DNA from 2 places in the Streptomyces sp. NPDC001890 genome. Region 2 is predicted to be linked to the other one. Evidence: riboswitches for the same ligand, from Rfam matches in the RefSeq annotation. Region 2 holds a riboswitch; the other holds the start of a gene.
The links. Region 2 has a riboswitch for glycine ahead of gcvP (aminomethyl-transferring glycine dehydrogenase). Riboswitches for the same ligand answer to the same signal wherever they lie in the genome.
Positions count from the first base shown of each region.

Region 1: linked by a shared signal. The riboswitch ahead of gcvT (glycine cleavage system aminomethyltransferase GcvT) and the one ahead of gcvP (aminomethyl-transferring glycine dehydrogenase) in region 2 are both predicted to bind glycine.

Region 1 is NZ_JBIATE010000002.1:1,080,892-1,084,294, forward strand. It holds gene gcvH (glycine cleavage system protein GcvH) at 1-54, opposite strand, end outside; gene gcvT (glycine cleavage system aminomethyltransferase GcvT) at 147-1,262, opposite strand; glycine riboswitch at 1,404-1,501, opposite strand; gene ACFYY1_RS11030 (AAA family ATPase) at 1,661-2,353, shown strand; gene ACFYY1_RS11035 (enhanced serine sensitivity protein SseB) at 2,441-3,211, shown strand; gene ACFYY1_RS11040 (enhanced serine sensitivity protein SseB C-terminal domain-containing protein) at 3,396-3,403, shown strand, end outside.
Region 2 is NZ_JBIATE010000022.1:9,762-13,164, reverse strand. It holds gene gcvP (aminomethyl-transferring glycine dehydrogenase) at 1-2,298, opposite strand, end outside; glycine riboswitch at 2,493-2,589, opposite strand; gene ACFYY1_RS34170 (PRC-barrel domain-containing protein) at 2,703-3,071, shown strand; gene ACFYY1_RS34165 (DNA polymerase IV) at 2,996-3,403, opposite strand, start outside.

The sequences.
Region 1 (3,403 bases), on a different contig from region 2:
GGCCGACAGCCACTCGTGCTCCTTGCTGTAACGCAGCTGCTGGGGGTTGCTCATGACCTGAATTCTCCTGTACGCGGGGGAGTGCTGATGAACGGTGGTCTTACGGTGTGAGACGCGACTGCGTCACTTCTGCGGGAGCGCCGACGTCACTTCTGGCGCTTGTAGAACGGCAGCGCCACGACCTCGTACGGCTCGTGGCTGCCCCGGATGTCCACGGCGACACCCTCGGCGCCGGGCGTGGCGTGCGCGGCGTCGACGTACGCCATGGCGATCGGCTTGCCCAGGGTGGGCGAGGGGGCGCCCGAGGTGACCTCGCCGACGACCTGGCCGGCGGCGACCACGGAAAAACCGGCGCGCGGCACCCGGCGGCCCTCGGCGACCAGGCCGACCAGCTTGCGCGGCGGGGCGGTCTCGGCGCGCTCGGCGGCGGCTTCGAGGGCCTTGCGGCCGACGAAGTCGCCCTCCTTCTCGAACTTCACGACCCGGCCGAGACCGGCGTCGAACGGGGTGAGCTCCGTGGTCAGCTCGTGCCCGTACAGCGGCATGCCCGCCTCCAGGCGCAGCGTGTCGCGGCAGGAGAGCCCGCACGGGATCAGGCCGCGCGATGCGCCCGCCTCGGTCAGCGCCTTCCACAGCTGCTCGGCGTGGGCGGGGGCGACGAACAGCTCGAAGCCGTCCTCGCCGGTGTAGCCGGTGCGGGCGATCAGCGCGGGGACACCGGCGACCGTGCCGGGCAGACCGGCGTAGTACTTCAGACCGTCCAGGTCGGCGTCGGTGACGGAGGCCAGGATGGCGGGGGACTCCGGGCCCTGGACGGCGAGCAGCGCGTACGCGTCGCGGTCGTCGCGCACCTCGGCGTCGAAGCCCTCGGCGCGCGCCGTCAGCGCGTCCAGCACGATCTGGGCGTTGCCCGCGTTGGCGACCACCATGTACTCGGTCTCGCCGAGCCGGTAGACGATCAGGTCGTCCAGGATGCCGCCGTCCTCGGCGCAGATCATCGTGTAGCGGGCCCGGCCCACGGCGACGGTGCCGATGTTGCCGACCAGCGCGAAGTTCAGGAAGACGGCCGCCGCGGGGCCGGTGACGGTGATCTCACCCATGTGCGACAGGTCGAAGAGTCCGGCCTTCGTGCGCACCGCGTTGTGCTCGTCGCGCTCGCTGGCGTACCGCAGCGGCATGTCCCAGCCCGCGAAGTCGGTCATGGTCGCGCCCAGCGAACGGTGCAGGGCATCGAGGGCGGTGAGGCGGGGGGCGGTGCTCATGGATATGACTCCCGGGGCATGACGACGAGGACGATCCCTCCCCATCTGTCATCGGAACCTGAGAGGTTCGCCGAGAGCCCCTGGAGGGGTTCGGCTTGCACCTTGGGTGGAGCCGCGAAGCGGCCCGCTTTTCAGATCTGCCTCATCCACGCGGTACGGGGCCTGAGAGATTCAAGGGAGGAACTTGCTCCTTCGGCGCCCGGCACGGGAAGTGACCGGAACTCTCCCGCGCGGATTCAAGCGGCCTTTATGCAGTTGGCCGGGTCATCATCGCACGCATCGGGCCGGAGTGGGGCCCCGGTCCCCTGTGGGAAATCAGCGGCGTGGGCGGTTGTGCCGCATTACCTTTTCTTTACACTCCATGGGCATACGTGGGGTGAGCCGACAGGGGGAGGGCGATGACGTTGCAGCGGTACGCGACGACCGCGGGGGTCGCGCACGGCGCGATGCCCGCACAGGCGGGGGCCCAGGCGAGGGCCGCCGCGGGCACGCACGCGCCCGTGGTGCGGGATCTGCGGGAGCGGTCCGGGCGCAGTCCGCGCGGCCTGCGTTTCGCGGCGGGGGACGTGGTGGTGGTCTCCGGGCTGCCCGGCAGCGGCAAGTCGACGCTCATCCGGCGGGCGGTGACGACGGCGCACGCCATCGACTCCCAGGACACCCGTGACCGCTGGGCCCGCACCATGCCCCGTTTACTCCCGTACGCGCTCTACCGCCCGCTCGTCCGCGTCGCCCACTACTGGGGGCTGTGGCGGGTGCTGCGTTCCGGGGAGTCCGCCGTCGTCCATGACTGCGGGACCCAGTCGTGGGTGCGCGGCTGGCTGGCCCGTGACGCCCGGCGCCGGGGCCGGGACCTGCATCTCGTCCTGCTCGACGTGACGCCGCAGACCGCCAGGGAAGGCCAGCGCGAGCGCGGACGCGGTGTGTCCGGGTATGCCTTCGCCCGGCACCGCAGGGCGGTGGGCAGGCTGCTGCGGGCGACCGAGACGGGCCTGCTGCCGCCCGGGTGCGCCTCGGCGGTGCTGCTGGACCGGGAGGCGGCGGGAAGGCTCGACCGGATCGCGTTCGCGGACGGACGGCCCGACAGCCCCTGAGGCCGGTGGCCGGGGCCTCGGGGCCGGAGCGGTGGCGGGGCCGGGCGTTAACCTTCTGCCGGAAGGCGTGGGCGAGAAGGGGAAGCAGTGGACGTTCCGGCACAGGTCCAGTCCCATCCGCAGGGCGGATGGCCGGCCAATGAGCTCGAAGAAGTGCTGATGGCCTCGGTGGGCAGCCCGGAGGCGGGCGGGCGGCTCGTCGAGGTGCTCGGCCGCAGCCAGGTCTGGGTGCCGCTGCCCAACGGCGGGGGACCCGACTCGGCGGCCCTGGACCTGCCGACGGTGGAGATCGAGGGCGCCGCGTACGTCCCCGTCTTCAGCTCCGAGCAGCAGTTCCTCGCCTGTGTCGGCACCCATATGTCCTTCACCGTCGCGCCCGCCCGCGACTTCGCCCGCGGACTGCCCCCGCAGCTCGGCATCGCCGTGAACCCGGGCGGCGCGGTCGGGATGCCGCTGCCGCCGCCCGCCGTGGCCGAACTCTGCCGGGCCGGGCGCACCCCGCTGGACGGTCCGGCCAGCGGCGGCAGGGTCCGGCTGTACGAGCCGGACTGGAAGGAGGAGCCGGTCGACTTCCTCGCCGCGGCGGCCGGTGAGTTCGAGGAGAGCGGCGTCGTGCTCACCGCCCGCCGGACGCTCGCCAGCATCGAGGGCGGCGACCCGGTCCTCTTCATCGGCGTCGAGTTCTCCACCTGGGAGGGCGCCGGGCGCAACGCCCCGATGGACGCCCTCGGCCGCGCTCTGGGCCGGGTCGAGGTTCCCTGGCCGGTCAATCTCGTCCTGCTCGACGTGGCACAGGACCCGGTCGGCGACTGGATGCGGGAGCGGATCCGCCCCTTCTATCAGCGAGCGGCCGTGTAAGAACGTCCGGCCACTGCCGGACGCCCGGGGGCCGGTCCGTGGAACAGCGTTTCGACCCATGGCGTCAAGTCGGTGTCAGGACCGGCGCATAAGCTGGTTTCATGGCTGGTGCCTCGGCATCATGCCGCACCCGTGTGCCCGGGGCGGCGGGCCGACACAGTGGATCGAAGAGGGGCGGGACCAGGTGAGTGC
Region 2 (3,403 bases):
GATGGGCAGGATGCCGGCCGAGCCCCACGGGGCGGCCGAGATCGGTCCGACCCCGGTCTCGGGGCCCGCGGCGGGCTGCAGGGGGTGGTTCGGCAGGTACGGCGCGAGGTGCGCGCGCACCCCGACCGGGCCGACGCCGGGGCCGCCGCCGCCGTGCGGGATGCAGAAGGTCTTGTGCAGGTTCAGGTGCGAGACGTCGCCGCCGAACCGACCCGGCTTGGCGAGGCCCACCAGCGCGTTGAGGTTGGCGCCGTCGACATACACCTGACCGCCGGCGTCGTGCACCTCGGCGCAGATGTCGGCGACGTGCTCCTCGAACACACCGTGCGTCGACGGGTACGTGATCATGAGTACGGCGAGCTCGTCGCGGTGCTTCTCGATCTTGGCGCGGAGGTCCTCGACGTCCACCTCGCCGTCGTCGGCGGTCTTCACCACGACGACCTTCATGCCGGCCATGACGGCGCTGGCCGCGTTGGTGCCGTGCGCGGAGGACGGGATGAGGCAGACGGTGCGCTGGTCGTCACCGTTGGCCCGGTGGTACGCGCGTACGGCCAGCAGGCCCGCGAACTCGCCCTGCGATCCCGCGTTCGGCTGGATGGAGACCGCGTCGTAGCCGGTGACCTCGGCCAGGCGCTCCTCCAGCTCGCGGATGAGGGTGAGGAAGCCCTGCGCCTGCTCGGCCGGTGCGAAGGGGTGCAGCGCGCCGAACTCGGGCCAGGTGATCGGCTCCATCTCGGTGGTCGCGTTCAGCTTCATGGTGCAGGAGCCGAGCGGGATCATGCCGCGGTCCAGTGCGTAGTCCCGGTCGGCGAGCTTGCGCAGGTAGCGCAGCATCGCGGTCTCGGAGCGGTGCTGGTGGAAGACCGGGTGGGTGAGGATCTCGTCGGTGCGCAGCAGCGCCTCGGGCAGCGTGTCGGCGACGGTGCCGTCCAGCGCCTCGATGTCCCCGTCGGCGCCGAAGGCGGCCCAGACGGCGGCGATCTGCGTACGCGTGGTGGTCTCGTCGCACGCGACGGAGACCAGGTCGGCGTCGACGAGTCGCAGGTTGACCCCGCGCTCGCGGGCGGCGGCGACGGTCCGGGCCGCCTTGCCCGGGACGCGCACGGTGAGGGTGTCGAAGAAGACGCCGGTCACGACGTCGACCCCGGCGGCGCGCAGGCCCTCGGCCAGGATCGTCGCGTAGCGGTGCGTGCGCCGGGCGATCGTCCGCAGCCCGTCCGGGCCGTGGTACACCGCGTACATTCCGGCCATGACGGCGAGCAGCACCTGGGCGGTACAGATGTTGCTGGTGGCCTTCTCGCGGCGGATGTGCTGCTCACGGGTCTGCAGGGCGAGCCGGTAGGCCTTGTTGCCGTCCGCGTCGACGGAGACACCGACGAGGCGGCCCGGAAGGCTGCGGGCGAACTTCTCACGCACGGCCATGAACCCGGCGTGCGGTCCGCCGAAGCCCATCGGCACACCGAAGCGCTGCGTGGTGCCGACCGCGATGTCCGCACCCAGGTCACCGGGCGAGGTGAGCAGGGTCAGGGCGAGCAGGTCGGCGGCGACCGTGACGATCGCACCCAGCTCGTGGGCCTGCTCGATGACGGGCTTGATGTCCCGGACCGCTCCGGAGGCGCCCGGGTACTGCACCAGTACGCCGAAGACACCGCGCTCGGCGAGCTCCGCCGGGATGCCCTCGGACAGATCGGCGACGACGACCTCGACACCGGTCGGCTCGGCACGGGTCTCTATGACCGCGACCGTCTGCGGCAGGGCGTCGGCGTCGACCAGGAAGACACCGTCCTTCACCTTGCCGACGCGCCGGGAGAGCGCCATGGCCTCGGCGGCCGCGGTGCCCTCGTCGAGCAGCGAGGCGCCGGAGGTGGGCAGCCCGGTCAGCTCGGCGACCATGGTCTGGAAGTTGAGCAGCGCCTCCAGGCGGCCCTGCGAGATCTCCGGCTGGTACGGCGTGTAGGCCGTGTACCAGGCGGGGTTCTCCATGACGTTGCGCAGGATCACCGGAGGGGTGAAGGTGCCGTAGTAGCCGAGCCCGATCATCGGGGCCAGCACCTGGTTGCGGTCCGCGAGCTCACGCAGCTCGGCGAGGACCTCGGCCTCGGTGCGCGCGGCCGGCAGTGCGAGTGCCTCGGCGCTCTTGATGACATCGGGCACCGCGGCGGCGGTGAGTTCGTCCAGCGAGCCGTAACCGACCTGGGCGAGCATCTTCGACTGCGCCTCGTCATCGGGACCGATGTGGCGCTGCTCGAACGGAATGCCCTGCTCCAGCTGGGAGAGCGGAGTGCGACGGGGGGTCATGGTGGAGGCCTCCTGGTCTGTCACGACCTGCGAGGGGCACCACGGCGCGGGTGCCCGAACGGCCTCCCCCTCTGTCATCTCAACCTGAGAGCTTCACCGGCGCACCTTGCGGCGTACCGGCTTTCACCGTCGGTGAGGAAGGGAATCGCACCGGCACTCGGCCGCACGAAACCCGCCCTGCTTTCCAGAGTGACCTCGTCCGTGCGGTACGGGGGCCTGAGAGATTCCGGGGAGGATTTGCTCCTTCGGCGCCTTCGGATCAACTCCGGAGGACTCTCCCGCACGGGGTCAGCAGCCATCACCAGCCTACCAGCGGGGTTCGTGGCTGATTTCTCGAGTGGCCAACCACCCGGATCTGCCTTTTTGTAGTGCTTGTGGAGTAGCCGCGACCAGTGGGAGGGACCGTGCAGACCGACATCGATCCGCGCCGCCTGATCGGCCGCAAGGCGTTCGACCGCAAGGGCACCAAGATCGGGACCGTGGACGAGGTGTATCTCGACGACGCGACCGGTGTGCCCGAGTGGGCAGCCGTACGTACCGGACTCTTCAGCCGGGACGCGTTCGTCCCGCTGGAACCCAGCGAATTCGTGGAGGACACGCTCCGCATCCCCTTCGACCGTGCGCTGATCAAGGACGCGCCGGACTTCGGTGTCGGCCGTCATCTCTCGCCGGAACAGGAGCTCCAGCTCTACCGGCACTACGGTCTGGACTCCCCGCCCGAGGAGCTCGGTCCGGACCGGGACTTCGGCAGGCTGGCAGGCCAGGACGAGTAGTCCACCGGGTCCCTCACCAACGGCAGCGGATCGGCGGGCCGCAGGTCCGGGTCGTCGATCCGGAACGTCCGCACCCGGCCGGGCGTGGACCCCGGTTCCTCGAACCGCACCGTCACGCGGCCGACGCCACTGCCCTGCACCCAGCCATGGCCGTACGTCTCGTGGAGTACGTCGTGTCCGGCGGGCCAGCGCCGGGCTGCGCGCTGCTCGGCGGTCTCCGGGACCGGCGCCCCGGGATCGCCCGGCGGCTCTCCCCCGTCGTCCCCCGCCGGTGCCGACGCCTGCGCCGGTTCCTCCGCCGCTTCCCTGGCGGCTTCCTCGGCCGCGGTCCG